One region of the Brevibacterium sp. VCM10 genome, then DNA from elsewhere that is predicted to be linked to it. Evidence: predicted binding sites of a transcription regulator. Region 1 holds the regulator's gene; each other region holds the start of a gene.

Region 1 (4,937 bases):
AGCTTGTGGAGAACCAGCAGAAGATCGGCGAAGCCATCTACAGCCAGCAGGGCGGTGCCGAAGGCGCCGAAGCTGCCGGTGAGGGTACCGCCGATGCAGGCGCAGACGACGATGTCGTCGACGCCGAAGTCGTCGACGAAGAGGATGAGGAGAAGAAGTAATGACTGCCGAGGGCAACGACAAGTCGTCCGAGGAGCCAGGCTTCACCTTCAGCGACAAGCGCCGGGTCGATCCGAACACCGGTGAGGTCCGTCCCGAGGCCGACGCCCAGTCGGCCTCGGCCGGGGCCGGCGAGGAGCCGACCGCGGATCCGAATGCCGAACAGGCAGCCGATGCCAGCGACCTCGGTGTGGACATCCCCGCCGACGCCTCGGGGCTTGAGGACATCGAGCCGGAGGCCGAGCCCGAACCGGGTTCGGACGCGGCGGGCTACCTGGCCGACCTCAAGCGCATCAACGCCGAATATGCGGCCTACCGGATGCGGGCCGACCGCGAACGTGAGCGTGCGGCCCTCGGCGGCACGATCAAGGCCGTCGAGGCCCTGATCCCCGTGCTCGACGAGGTCAAGCTCGCTCGCGAGAACGGCGATGTCAGCGGGCCTTTCGAGACCCACGTGAACAAGCTCGTCGAATCGCTGAACAAGATCGGCGTCGAACAGTACGGAGAGGTCGGCGACGAGTTCGACCCGAACATCCACGAAGCGCTCATGCAGCAGCCGTCGGATGAGGTCGAGAATCCGACGCTCTTCCTGGTCATGCAGCCGGGCTACCGAATCGGGGAGCGCATCATCCGCGCCGCCCGTGTCGGTGTCCAGCAGCCGGAGGACTGAACGACGACGATCGCCGAGGCGGCCGTCCGCCCCGTACGCCGGTTCACCGACGTACGGGGGCAGGCAACCGCCTCGGCGGCGGTCCGGATCTTCGGGGCAGTGCCCCGGGGCTGCGGATTGTGAGAGGACAAGTGAATACCGTGATGACAGGATTGATTGGAAGGAAAGGAGGTGCCAGGTGAATACCGGACCTCAGAATGATTGGTTCGACAAGGACTTCTACAAAACCCTCGGCGTCTCCAAGGATGCTTCCGATACCGAGATCAAGAAGGCTTATCGCAAGCTCGCGCGCAAGTACCACCCGGACGCCAATCCCGGGGATGAGAACGCCGAGGAGAAATTCAAGGAGATCGGCCAGGCCCACCAGGTGCTCTCCGACAAGGAATCCCGGGCTCAGTACGATCAGGTCCGCGCCATGGGCGGCGGCGCGCGGTTCAGCGCCGGTTCCGGTGGGCCCGGCGGGGCCGCCGGCGGCGGATTCGACGACGTGTTCTCCGACCTCTTCGGAGGCGGCGGACGGACCCGGACCCGCACGACCTACGGCGGTGGGGGAGACGTTCCCCCGGACCTGGCGGATCTGCTCGGCGGGTTCGGTGGAGGTTTCGGCGGTGGCGGCGGATACGGCGGCTACCAGCCTCCGGTCAAGGGCGGCGACATCAAGTCGAGCACGACGCTGTCGTTCACCGAAGCCATCGACGGCGCCTCGGTGAAGCTGAACATGCCCGGCGGTAAGCCGCTGACCGTGCGCACCCCGATCGGGGTCAAGGACGGACAGAAGATCCGCCTGGCCGGCAAGGGCAAGACCAGCCCCAACGGCGGCGAGCCCGGTGACGTCATCCTCACCGTGCACGTGAGCCCGCACCCGGTTTTCACCCGCGATGGTGACAACCTGCGGATGGATCTGCCGATCAGCTTCGACGAGGCGGCCCTCGGCGCTGAGGTCAAGGTGCCGACCCTGGGCGGAATGCCCGTCAAGGTCAAGGTCGCACCGGGGACACCCTCGGGACGGACCCTGCGCGTGCGGGGCAAAGGTGTGAAGACGAAGAAGGGCTCCGGCGATCTGCTGGCGACAGTCCAGATCGTGGTGCCGAAGAATCTGTCCAAGGAAGCCAAACAAGCGGTCGAGTCCTTCAAGGCCGCCACCGAAGGTGAGGACCCACGCGCCGGCTTGCTGGACAAAGCCAAGGCCAGCTGAGGTGGTGAATCACAATGCACATTTCATCGAGTGCGGCGGTGTATGTCATCTCGGTGGCCGCGGATCTGGCGGGCATGCACCCGCAGACGCTGCGGCAGTATGACCGACTGGGTCTCGTCTCTCCGGAACGCACTGCGGGCCGGGGTCGGCGTTATTCCGGGAAAGACATCGCCAAGTTGCGACTGATCCAGCAGCTGTCGCAGGACGAGGGAGTCAACCTCGTCGGGATCAAGAAGATCATCGACCTGCAGAATCAGGTCGACGCGCTCAAGAACCGCAATGAGGAGCTCGAGGACGAGGTTCGGGCACGCCGGTCGGCGCAGGAACGCGATGCACGTGTCTTTGCGGCCGGCACTGTGGGCGGAGACGTCGTCTCGATCTCGAGGGGACGTCGCCCGCAGGGGCGTCCCGAACCTGGGGCGCTGGTGCTGTACAACCGGTACCGGCGCGGCTGAGTCGGCAGTCGCCGGTCAGAGTCAGAGTGATCGGATCTGAGGCGGAGTGCGAACCGAACTTTCGGTGCGCACTCCGCCTTTTCGCGTTGTTCGACGAATCCAGTTCATTGCGGCGCAGAAAAGTACACGTGTTGTGCGACACTGACTCTGTGGACGAGAAAGAGAAGGTTCGACAGGTCGCCGACAGCGCTGATTCGGCGGCTCAGGAAGCCGCAGACAGCCGCTGGTTCGAGCGGATGGCCCGAGCGGGATTCATCGCCAATGGATTGGTCCACGCCATCCTCGGCGCGACCGCTGTGACGATCGGGCTGGGGCAGGGCGGCGGCGAAGCCGACCAGACAGGAGCTGTCGGTCAGATCGCTGCGCAGCCCTTCGGCATGGTGCTCATCATCGTCTGCTTCCTCGGCTGTGCGTTGATGGCATTGTGGTGCCTGGTCAACGCGTTCTTCGGCTCAGCATCGCTGCGTGGCGCTGGTACTCGGGATCCGCAGGAGAAGCAGGGGAGGAAACAGTGGACCGACTTCTTCACGACGGTCGGTTCTGCCATCGCCTATGTAGTCGTGGCGGCCACCTTCTCCCAATTCGTCTTCGGCGGAGGAGCGGATTCGGGTAAGTCGAGTTCACAGGCCTCGACGACGGTGGCGAAGGCGCCGGGTGGACTTTATATCCTCATGGCCGTCGGCGCCGTGATTGCGATCATCGGCATCGTATTCTGTGTCAACGGTCTGCGGCGGAAGTGGAAAGACGAGCTGCGTCGGCCGCGCAGCGCGTTCACTCGCTTCCTCGTCGGCTTCACAGGCATCGTCGGGTATCTGGGCAAGGGCGCGACGCTGCTGTCGGTGGGCATCCTCATCGTGGTGTCCGCGGCGACCGGTGATCCGGAGGAGTTCACCGGAATCGACGGTGCGCTCAAGGGCATGCGCGATCAGCCGTTCGGGCCGTATCTGCTGTTGGCTGTGGGTCTCGGCCTGGTCCTCTACGGAGTCTTCCTCGCCCTGCGCTCGAGGTACGACCGCATGGAATGAGCTGTCTTCTGACCGGCATCGCTGAGACGACGAAGGGCGCGAACCCGATCGGGTTCGCGCCCTTCGTCGTCTCACGCCCAGCTCAATCGAGCCCGGGCGAGCTCAGGTCGCTCGCTATCAGATCTCAGCGGGATCCTGGGCGACCTTCTTGCGGCGCATGGTCATGGCAACTGCGACTCCACCGATGAGGAGGAGGCCGGCGCCGCCGACGAGACCGGTCAGCTCGGTACCGGTGCGAGGCAGGTCCCCGCCGTTGCCGGCATCTCCGTTGTCGCCATCGTCGTTGCCGTCTTCATCGCCGTCGCCGCCACCGGCGTTCGGGTCGTCCTCGACCGAGAAGTCACCGGTCAGTTCGTCATCGCCGCAGGTGACGGTGACGTCGTAATCGCCGATGTAGGCCGAGGCGTTGGAGGCGCTGGTGCCGTAGACGTTGACGTTGGCCTTGCCTTCGTCGTCAGCCTGGACGGTCTTGTCGAAAGCGGTGACGCTCGACTCGCCCTTCGGGTTGACGAGGAAGCGGACGTCTTCACCGGGCTCGCAGTTCTCGACGGCAAGGGTGACGCCCTTGTCTTCCTTGACGAAGTCAGCAGGAGTGATCGACTCGGGGGAGACGGTCAGCTTGGCTTCTTCAGCAGGAGTGGAGGGGGCTTCGGTCTCGTCTTCGGTGATGGTGAAGTCCTGAGCCGGGGAGTTGGTCTCGGACTCCTGGTCGACACCCCAGACCGAGTAGTCGCCGGCTGGGAGTTCGCCGTCGCCCTCGAACTTCAGGGTTGCGGAGACCTTTCCTTCGTCGTCGGCTTCGACTTCCTGGGTCGCAAACGGCGACGTTTCGTTGCCGCCGACGACGGTGACCGTGCCGTTCGGGGTGAAGCCCTCGCCTGTGACCTTGATGCCGTTGTCCGCGAACTCGCTCTGTGTGAACTCATCGGCGTTGAGCGAGACCTTGGGATCGACCTCGGGGGCCTCGGGCTCGTCTGTGTCGTCGACGACGGAGAAGCTCAACCCGTCATAAGTGCGTTCTTCGCCGTCGCGAGTGATCGTGACGGAGAAGTCAACCGTACCGTTCTCGATGTCCTCGGCGGGCTGAGTGGAGTAGATGTTGTATTGGAAGGTATCGCCTTCAGCAGTTCCGGCTTCGCCAGTGAGCGAATCCGAGATCTTGTCTCCGGCCTCAAGGTCGGTGATCGTGACGACGATCCCCTTATCCTTGTTGGCGAGATCGTCGGCGGTGATTTCCTTGGGGGAGGTCGTCACCTTCGCCTCGATAGCCTGCGCATCAGCCTCAGGTGACTCAGACGGAGTGCTCTCCTGGGCGTCGCCGGAGTTCTTGACGACAGTGTGTGAGTAGCTGCCCGAGTTAGGGGCAGCGATGACTGGGGATGCGGCCAGGCCGGTGATGGCGATGGCCACCGCGGGTGCGAGGGCGAGCTTCT
Region 2 (4,937 bases), on a different contig from region 1:
TCGTCGAGGACTTCGCTGCGCTCGTAGTTCGAGATCTGCTCGGACACCGGCAGCGTGCGGGATTCGTCGCCGCGACCGAAGAGATCGAAGTTCTTCGCCACATTCTCCGGTGTCAGCGGCGAACCGTCCGAATAGGTCACACCCTCACGGATGGTGAACGTGTAGGTCGTGGCATCGGCGTTCGTCTCCGGCAGTTCGGTGGCCAGCCACGGGTGGAGTTCGAGAGTCTTCGGATCCTGCCACAGCAGACGGGCGGAGATGTTGTTCATGATCCCGCCGTTGGGGTAGAAGCCGACCGACGGCGGGTAGAGCAGAGTCCAGGTCTGGGGTTCGAAGTAGGTGAGCACCCCGCCGCGGACGGGTTCGCCCTCGGCCAAGGAACCGGAGTCGTGGGGAGTGCAGGCGCTGAGGGTGAGCAGAGTGCCGAAACCGAGACCGAGGCTCAGTACCGAGCGGCGGTCGAGGCGTCGCTGAGTCAGACGCGCTGAGGTGGAGAGACGGTGGTCCGTCATGGCAGAGGTCCTTCGGGTCAAAGGGGTGGAACAGAGGGAATTGAGTCGGATAGTTCAACAATATACGGACATTGCGATTGCCATTGACGGCAGGTAGCGGCAGTGTCCGGCGCGGGGCCCGAAGTGGATGTGCATGCCTTGAGTTAAGCGCATCCGCGCAATCCGCGTCAATCCGGGGCTTAATATTGAGACATGTTGAACACATCGAGTTTCGATCATCTGGTGATCGCCGTTCCCGACCTTGAGGAATATGTTGAGCAATCAGCGGATCTTCTGGGGGTGAAAGCGATCGACGGTGGGGCCCATCCGGGGTTGGGGACAGCCAATGTGCTGCTCGGGCTCGAGCTCGGCGATGACCTCACCGAGTCCCTCGGACTCGCGCGTCCACGTGGTGCGAACCCGCTCACATACCTCGAGATCCTCGGCCCCGACCCCGAGCAGGACCCAGCATCGGCAGCCACTCGGCTGGCCGGGATCACCTCACCGACGGTGCAGAGGTGGGCGATCCGACCAGATGATTTCGACGGACTCGTCACGGCTGCTGCGCGGTCACGGGAACCGCGCGTCCACCTCGGCGAGGTTCATGACATGACCCGACGCAAGCCGGACGGCACCGTCCTCGATTGGCGGCTGACCAGGCACACTCCGCTGCCGTGGTCGGGGATCCAGCCGTTCCTCATCGATTGGAAGGACTCCGAGCATCCGGCGAGCCAGGAGATACCCTCGGTCCGGCTTGAGCGGCTCTGGGCTTCGAGTGGGGAACCGGATGCGGTCGGCGAGGTCCTCGGCTTCTTCGGCATCGGACTCGACATCATTGCCCCGGGCGACGAAGCGGGGGAGACTGAGGGCCTACACGCTCATCTGAAAGGTCCGGGTGGATCATGGACACTCTGAACACCATCCCCGCGCAGCTCGACCACCTCATCATCACGGTGCCCGACCTCGAGGCCGGGGTCGCCGCCGTCGAAGAGGCCACCGGTCTGCGCGCGGTCCCCGGCGGTTCGCACCCGGGACGGGGGACCGCGAATCATCTCCTCGGGCTCGCCCCGGCGGGCTGGCCGGAGGCGGCGCGCACCTACCTCGAAATCCTCGGCCCCGACCCGCAGCAGGAACCGCCCGCTGACGGCACCCTTCCGCTCGACGCACATCTGGCCACCGAGCCGACCCTGCAGACCTGGGCCATCCACCCGCCGGCGTTCCTCGCGAAGGTCGCGGCCGCGAACACCGCGGGCATCGACTTCGGCGAGGTCCAGGACATGGCCCGCGATACTGCCGAAGGCGACCGTCTCGAGTGGCGGCTGACCACGCGTTCTCCGCTGCCGCGCGAGGGTGCGCAGCCGTTCCTCATCGACTGGGGCGAATCCGTCCACCCCGCCGAGGCGGCCCTGCCCACCCTCGAGCTGCTCGATTTCCGTGTGGACAGTCCAGAACCTGAGGCTGCACGGGAGGTGCTCGACGTGCTCGGGGCCGGGGACACCACTGTGGTCGAGGGGTCGGGTTGTCGCCTGCATGCGAGGCTGCGCGGGCCCGGCGGCATCTTCGAGTTCTGATCACTCGCCGAGAAACGGGCTGCGTGTCGAGAAACGGGCGCGCACACCCGTTTCTCGACACGCAGCCCGTTTCTCGATGAATCGGCACCGGATAGACTCACAGGCGTGCTCAGTCGAACCCGCCCCGTCTCCCGCCCACGCCTCCGCACCCTGACCTCCCTTGCCGCGGTCTCGCTGCTCATCGGACTGAGTGCCTGCGCGCCCGCCGCCGACGACGAGACCCGACCGACTCCGAAGGCCGCCGAGACTCCTGCCGCCTCCGCCGACCCGACGGGGGAGACCACGCAGTCGGGTGAGCCGACGGCATCCCCTTCGCCTTCCGAGACCGCGAGCCTTGACGATGCGGGAGCCGCCGGGGTGAGCGAAGACGATATCGACACCCACGGCAGCGGCCGATGGGACCGGCCGAAAGACGAGACCGGACCCAATCGTGACAAGGGAAGGACCTTCAAGGTCGCTCTGCGCGTCGAGGACAATCTGCCCATCGACGTCGACGGGGCCGGTGACTTCATCATCAGGACGTTGCAGGACGAACGCGGCTGGCAGGGCATCGACGACGTCTCCATCGAACTCGTTGATGACGGTCAGGACGTCATGATCTCCATCGCCAGCCCCGACACCGTCGACGAGATGTGTCTGCCGCTGCGGACCTTGGGCAAACTCTCGTGCCGCAACGGGCCCAACGTCATCCTCAACGCCAAGCGCTGGGTCTCTGCCACGGACGAGTTCGACGACATCGTCCAGTACCGGCAGTACCTCGTCAATCACGAGGTCGGTCACGCCCTCGGCCACGGCCACGAGTCCTGCCCCGGGCCGGGCAGGACGGCACCGCTCATGCAGCAGCAGACGAAGGGTCTGCAGGGCTGCGAGCCCAACGGTTGGCCCTCGAAGGGCTGACCGCACGTCCGCCCGTCACCGCATGTGACACCGACCTCAGCCGACTCGGGAATAACCGCGCGCCCGCCTCTGTTGATTGAGTCGTATACGCTCAACTTTGAAAGAGGAGGTCAGCTTTGGCCACATTCTTCGGACCCGCAGGCTCGGGCGGAGACTCGTTCGACGAGTTCCTCGCTCGTTTCCTCCAGGGACAGACCGGAGCCCGCCGAGGACGTTCCGTCGACATCAACCGACTGCTGAGCAAGCGCAGCCATGAGGTCATCGAGGCGGCCGCGGAGTTTGCAGGACGACACGGCCAGTCCGAGGTCGACGCACTCCACATTCTGCGCACCATGGTCGACTCCGAACCCGGAATCTCCGCCGTGCGCCAGGCAGGCGCCGACCCCGAGGCCATCGCCCATGCGATCGAAGAGCGGCTTCCGGCTGCAACCGACACCGAGGCGGATTCCACTCCCACACTGACCGGCTCCGCCCAGCGTGCCCTGCTCGATGCCTACCAGGTAGCGCGAGCCTTCGGATCGACCTACATCGATCCGGAGCACATGTTCTTCGCCTTCGTGCTCAATCAGGAGATGCCCGCCGGCCGGATCCTCGCCCAGGCGGGAGTCACCCAGGCCGCACTGCAGGCCGGCGCCGAGGCGGCCGAAGCCGCAGGCATGCACCCGGGCCAGGAGGCCGAGGGTGAGGACGGTCAGGAGTCCGTGCTGGAGAAGTTCGGCACCGACCTCACCGAACTCGCCTCCGAGGGCAGGCTCGATCCCGTCATCGGCCGAGCAGAGGAGATCGAACAGACGATCGAGATCCTCGCCCGCCGGACGAAGAACAACCCGGTCCTCCTCGGCGAGGCAGGCGTCGGAAAGACCGCGGTCGCCGAAGGCCTCGCCCAGGCCATCCATTCGGGCGAAGTTCCCAAGCAGCTGCAGGGCAAGCGCATCATCGCTCTCGACATGCCCGGAATGCTCGCCGGCACCCGCTACCGCGGTGACTTCGAGGAGCGCCTGACCGGAGCGCTGAACGAGATCGCCGATGACGGAGACATGATCGTCTTCGTCGACGAACTCCACACCCTCGTCGGTGCCGGAGGCAACGGCGAGGCGAACTCGATGGACGCCGGCAACATCCTCAAACCGCGCCTGGCCCGCGGCGACCTGCACATGATCGGCGCAACCACGCTCAAGGAATACCGCACCATCGAGAAGGACTCCGCCCTGGAGCGCCGCTTCCAGCCGGTGACCGTGGGCGAGCCGAGTGTCGAGGACGCGGTGACGATCATCGACGGACTCAAAGACCGCTACGCGGAGTTCCACGAGGTCACCTACACCGCCGAGGCGGTCCGCGCAGCCGTGGAGCTGTCGAACCGCTACATCACCGACCGGTTCCTGCCGGACAAGGCCATCGACCTCATCGACCAGGCCGGCGCCCGGATGTCGCTGGGGCGCGGACCCGCGGTCGATATCGACGCGCTCAAGCTCAAGCTCTCCGAGCTCGAAGCGGAGAAGAAGTCCGCCATCGAGGTCGAGGACTACGAGCGCGCAGGCCGTGTTCGCGATGAGATCAACGAGGTGGCCGCCCGGATCGAATCAGCCGAGAACCCGGACGCGGAGGCCGTGAAGACCGCTGCCGCAGAGGCGATCATCGGCGAGCAGGAGATCGCGCATGTGGTCTCCCGCGCCACCGGAATCCCGGCGGAGCGGATGACGCAGACTCAGAAGGCGCGTCTGGCGAACATGGAAGAGGTTCTCCACGACCGGGTGGTCGGACAGGACGAAGCCGTGACCGCAGTGTCGCGCGCCATCCGCCGCAGCCAGACCGGTATGGCCGATCCCAACCGACCCATCGGCAGCTTCCTCTTCCTCGGCCCCACCGGCGTCGGAAAGACGGAGCTGGCGAAGGCTCTGGCGCAGACCCTGTTCGACGATGAGTCGGCCATGATCCGCTTCGACATGAGCGAGTTCGGCGAACGCCACACTGTGTCCCG
Region 3 (4,937 bases), on a different contig from region 1:
TCCGATCGGACTGCAGGTACTTGACCAGGAAGAGCTTTGCTTGGTCCCCGCGCTTGAACACGCCCTTGATCTTGAGTCCGAGCTTCGCCGCGACCAGCGCCTTGTCCTTCGCCACGCCTTCGATGACGACCTGGTCGTAGCCCATCCGCGCGAAGTGCGTGACGATCGCCTCTTTGAGCCGGTACGGAATCGGGTCGCCGATATTGAAGGGTCCCGCCGCCGACGGCACGTCGAGGCAGGCGAGAGCGGCTCGCACCACATTGTCGACATGCGTCAGGGTGAGCTTCTGCCGACCGCCGCCGGGCAGCCGCAGCACACCCTTCTTCGCCAGCCTCGACAGGAACGGCATGAGCATCGTCTCCCCCGGACCGTAGACCGACGCGGGCCGCAGAATCGCGGCATCGGGGCGGATCCTCATGACAAGCTGCTCGGCGAGAGCGTGAGTGCGGGAGTAGGCGTCGGCGAATTCACTGGGATCCTTCGGCCCGGCCTCCTCCCACAGCTCGGTGTGGGGTTCGGTCTCGGAGTACACCGTCGTCGAGGACAGGTGGACGATCCGGGCGACCGGGAAGGCATCGAGGACATGACGCGTGCCCGTCACCTTCACGGCGTAGAGATCGTCGTCATCGGCGCTGACCGAAGAGATTCCGGCACAGTGGAAGACCGCGGTCACGCTCTTGGCCAACGAGGTCACCGACGCGGGAGCGGGTTGTGTGATGTCCCAGTGTTGGAAGTTCACCCCGGGGATCTCGGGGTCTCTCCGGCACAGAGCATAGACCGTTTCGTCCCGATCGGCGAGCGCCCGTGCAATGGCACCGCCGATGAAGCCGCTGGCTCCGGTCACTATCACCGACACGACGGTCCTCTTCTCATCGTCACACCCTCCGCCTCAGCGGCGGTGCTGCCACTGCGGTTCCCTCTTGTTCAGGAAGGCATCGATCCCCTCCTGCGCATCGGCTGCGACGGCGTTGTCCGCCATCACCTGCGACATCCGCGCATAGGCATCGGCCACAGGCAGTTCCCGCTGTTCGTAGAACGCAGCCTTTCCTAGGGCAACTGTAGCCGACGAGGCGGACGCGACCTTGCGAGCCAATTCCACGGTGGCCGACTCCAGATCGGCATCGGCGACGACATCCGAGACGAGACCGAACGTCAGCGCATCCTCGGCGGTCACGAAGTCACCGGTCAGCAGCATCCGCATCGCCTGCTTCGCCGGCACCGCACGGGAGAGCGCCACCATCGGCGTCGAACAGAACAGCCCGATCTTCACGCCCGGCGTCGCGAACCTGGCGGATTCGGCGGCGACGGCCAGATCGCAGGTCGCCGCCAGCTGGCAGCCGGCCGCCGTGGCCACGCCCTGGACCTGCGCGATCACCGGCTGCGGGATTGATCGGATCAGCTGCATCAGCCGTGCACAGGCATCGAACGTGACCTGCTGGGTCTCCAGATCCGCCCCGCGGATCTCGGTGAGGTCATGACCGGAGCTGAACACATGGCCGGCGGTCGACAAGATGACTGCGCGCACATCGGTGCGGTCGGCCACCTCGGTGAGGGTGTCGATGAGGGATTCCATCACGTGAAGCGACAGCGCGTTGCGCGTGGATGGCCGATTGATCGTCACGGACGCGACCCCGTCGTCGAGCAGCGCGAATACAATTGATTCCGACATAGCCTCATTCTGCCAAAGGTCGCCGGGCCCGGCGCGGAATCTGCGCCGACGATTTCCGCCCGCCTCCGGACACATCTGCTGCGGTGGGAGCGATTCGGAGGGACTGGCATGACCACACTGCTGATGATCATCGGATTCGGTGCCGCCACCTCGGTGGTGGTCGGTCTGGGGCAGAAGCTCAAGCTTCCGTGGCCGGCGCTCATGGTCCTCATCGGCATCGCCGGCGCGTTCATCCCCACTTTCGCCGAGGTGGCCATCGATCCGGAGCTCGTCCTCCCTCTCTTCCTGCCGCCCCTGCTTTTCGCCGCCGCACAGAAGACGTCGTGGGCGCTGTTCGCGATCCGGTGGCGCACGATCCTCGGCATGTCCGTGGCCTTGGTCGGGGTGACCGTGGCCGCCGTCGCCGGGTCCGCGGTCTTCCTCATCCCCGGAATCACGATCGCCGCGGCCATCGCGCTCGGCGCCATGCTCGCCCCACCCGACCCGGTCGCTGTCGAAGCCGTGGCCAGCACCGTGTCGATCCCCCGCCGCATCATGTCGACCCTGCAGAGCGAGGGCCTGTTCAACGATGCCGCCTCCCTGGTCATCTTCCAGACCGCGATGGCCGCGGTATTGGCCGGCACCGAGGTGGACTACGCAGATCTGGCCGTGTCGTTCGTCGTCTCCGCCGTCGTGGCGATCCTCGTCGGCTTGGTGCTGTCCTTCGCCGCCTGGTGGGTGATGGAGAAGATCGATCACACGATCGCTCGGTCCTCCCTGATGCTCGTCCTGCCCTTCGGCGTCTACCTCGTCGCCGAGCACTTCCACGCCAGCGGGGTCATCGCCGTCGTCGTCGCAGCCCTCGAGGTGCGGCGCCGCGATGTCGCGGGCAACTCGGCGGAGCGGGTGACGCAGAATTCGACGTGGCAGGTCCTCGAGATGCTCATCACGGGAATCGCCTTCGGACTCATCGGCCTCGACCTGCGCCTCATCGTCGAATCCGAGCATGCCGACCTCGGGCGAGCGCTGCTCGTCGGCGGCTTCATCGCCGTCGTGGTCGTCGCCGTCCGCTTCGTGTGGCTGCTGCTGGGCACACTCATCGAACGCAAGAGACGCGAGGAGGATCCCGACGCCGCACCCTTGAGCGTCCGCGATGCCACACTGATGACCTGGGGCGGGATGCGCGGCCTGGCCACAGTCGCCCTCGCCCTGTCGATCCCGGCCACGACGGCCTCCGGCGCCGCGTTCCCCGGCCGGTCCTATGTCGTCGTCGCGGCGGCGGTGGTTCTGCTGGTCACTCTGGTGCTGGCGGGCCTGAGCTTTCCGACAGTCGTCGCTGTCCTCGGCATCGACGACGAAGCGGAGAAGGAACATCAGGCGACCAGGGACATTGCACTGCGCGCCTACAAGGCAGCGATGCGCGAGATCAAGAACGATGACAGCCTGCCCGACGACATCATCGAACCACTGCGTGCGAGGTTCAAGGTCCTGCACGATCAGCTCAGCGGAACCACCGATGACCAGGCGAGTTCGGAGCAGGCGATGGCGTTCAAGGAACACCGGGAGCAGATGTTGGCCGTGCAGAAGAAGGCCATGCAGTCCGCCCGCGCCGAGGTGCTCAAAGCTCGTCGTGAGCGCGGCACCGATCCGGAGGTCGCGGACAAGGTGCTCCACCGCTTCGACCTGCAGTCCGTCATCACCCGGTAGGACCGGGCCGGTCCCGGTTGGTTTTCCGGGCCGGTCCCGGCCCGTTTCTGGGCCGGCCCCTGACCGGTGGCGCCACGCATCCGGGCGGGCCGCCTCGGCGAATTTCCTCTCGATTTTCAAAGTTGAGCGGAATAGACTCAACTTTGTCGATGTTGTTCTTTTCGAGAGCTGAAATCAGCACAGAATTCAAGAAGGAGATGCGCAGATGGACGCACAGATGACAACCAAATCCCGGGAGGCGCTGCAGACTGCGGTCAACGACGTCGTCGCCCGGCACAACAACCAGATCGAACCGGCCCACCTCGTGGCCGCGCTGCTCAAGCAGCCCGACTCCCTGGCCTCGGCCCTGCTGACGAAGGTCGGCGCCGACCCACAGTCGGTGCTCACCGCGATTGAAGCAGCGATCGGCAGGTTCCCCACGGTCAGCGGATCTTCGGTCAGCCAGCCGGGCCTGTCCCGCGCCGGACTCGAGATGATGAACCTCGCGCAGGAGGAGATGACCTCCCTGGGCGATCAGTTCGTTTCGACCGAGCACCTGCTGCTCGCAGCGGCGGCCGGAGATGACGGCGCCGGCGAAACGCTGCGCGCGAATGGGGCGAACCGGGACGCACTGCTTGCGGCCCTGCCCGAACTGCGCGGAGGCAAGAAGGTCACTTCGGAGAACCCCGAGGAGACCTTGCAGTCGCTGGAGAAGTTCGGCGTCGACCTCACCGCCACCGCCCGCGAAGGCAAGCTCGACCCGGTGATCGGCCGCGACAAGGAAGTGCGCCGCGTCGTCCAGGTGCTCTCGCGCAGGACGAAGAACAACCCCGTCCTCATCGGTGATCCCGGCGTCGGCAAGACCGCCGTCGTCGAGGGCCTGGCCCAGCGGATCGTGGCCGGAGACGTGCCCGAATCGCTGCGGGACAAGACGCTCATCAGCCTCGACCTGTCCGCCATGGTCGCCGGTGCGAAGTACCGCGGCGAGTTCGAGGAGCGGCTCAAGGCCGTGCTCGAGGAGATCAAGAACTCCGACGGGCAGATCATCACCTTCATCGACGAGCTCCACACGATCGTCGGAGCCGGCGCCGGCGGGGACTCCTCGATGGACGCGGGCAATATGCTCAAGCCGATGCTCGCCCGCGGCGAGCTGCGGATGATCGGCGCCACGACCCTGGACGAGTACCGCGAGAACATCGAAAAGGACCCTGCCCTTGAGCGCAGGTTCCAGCAGGTGTTCGTCGGAGAGCCCAGCGTCGAGGACACGATCGCGATCCTCCGCGGGCTCAAGGAACGCTACGAGGCGCACCACAAGGTCTCGATCAATGACGGCGCGCTGGTGGCCGCGGCGACGATGTCGGACCGGTACATCACCGGCAGGCAGCTGCCGGACAAGGCCATCGACCTCGTCGACGAGGCGGCCTCCCGCCTGCGGATGGAGATCGACTCGGCTCCGGTCGAGATCGATGAGCTCCGCCGCGCCGTGGACCGCCTGAAGATGGAGGAAATGGCCCTGTCGAAGGAGACCGATTCCGCATCGGCCGAGCGCCTGACCGCCCTGCGCGCCGACCTCGCTGACAAAGAGGAGGAGTTGCGTTCGCTC

What was found. The regulator HspR, encoded in region 1, represses chaperone genes until heat shock. The targets are predictions, from matches to a motif close to AAGTTGAGTCNNNNNGACTCAACTT.
Region 2: AD89_RS0111005 (ATP-dependent Clp protease ATP-binding subunit) is a predicted target of HspR. The motif match lies at 3,033-3,057, and genes of this name have one in related genera.
Region 3: clpB (ATP-dependent chaperone ClpB) is a predicted target of HspR. The motif match lies at 3,475-3,499, and genes of this name have one in related genera.

What each region holds. Positions count from the first base shown of each region.
Region 1 covers NZ_JAJB01000080.1:10,424-15,360, forward strand. Annotated here, with positions in the region: gene dnaK (molecular chaperone DnaK) at 1-161, shown strand, start outside; gene AD89_RS0116965 (nucleotide exchange factor GrpE) at 161-829, shown strand; gene AD89_RS0116970 (DnaJ C-terminal domain-containing protein) at 1,008-2,024, shown strand; gene AD89_RS0116975 (heat shock protein transcriptional repressor HspR) at 2,039-2,479, shown strand; gene AD89_RS0116980 (DUF1206 domain-containing protein) at 2,629-3,504, shown strand; gene AD89_RS19480 (lipoprotein 17-related variable surface protein) at 3,622-4,937, opposite strand, start outside.
Region 2 covers NZ_JAJB01000034.1:36,099-41,035, forward strand. Annotated here, with positions in the region: gene AD89_RS0110980 (TIGR04028 family ABC transporter substrate-binding protein) at 1-512, opposite strand, end outside; gene AD89_RS0110990 (VOC family protein) at 705-1,406, shown strand; gene AD89_RS0110995 (VOC family protein) at 1,394-2,062, shown strand; gene AD89_RS0111000 (DUF3152 domain-containing protein) at 2,168-2,959, shown strand; gene AD89_RS0111005 (ATP-dependent Clp protease ATP-binding subunit) at 3,076-4,937, shown strand, end outside.
Region 3 covers NZ_JAJB01000035.1:92,058-96,994, forward strand. Annotated here, with positions in the region: gene AD89_RS0111505 (NAD-dependent epimerase/dehydratase family protein) at 1-856, opposite strand, end outside; gene AD89_RS0111510 (enoyl-CoA hydratase) at 890-1,669, opposite strand; gene AD89_RS0111515 (Na+/H+ antiporter) at 1,778-3,355, shown strand; gene clpB (ATP-dependent chaperone ClpB) at 3,561-4,937, shown strand, end outside.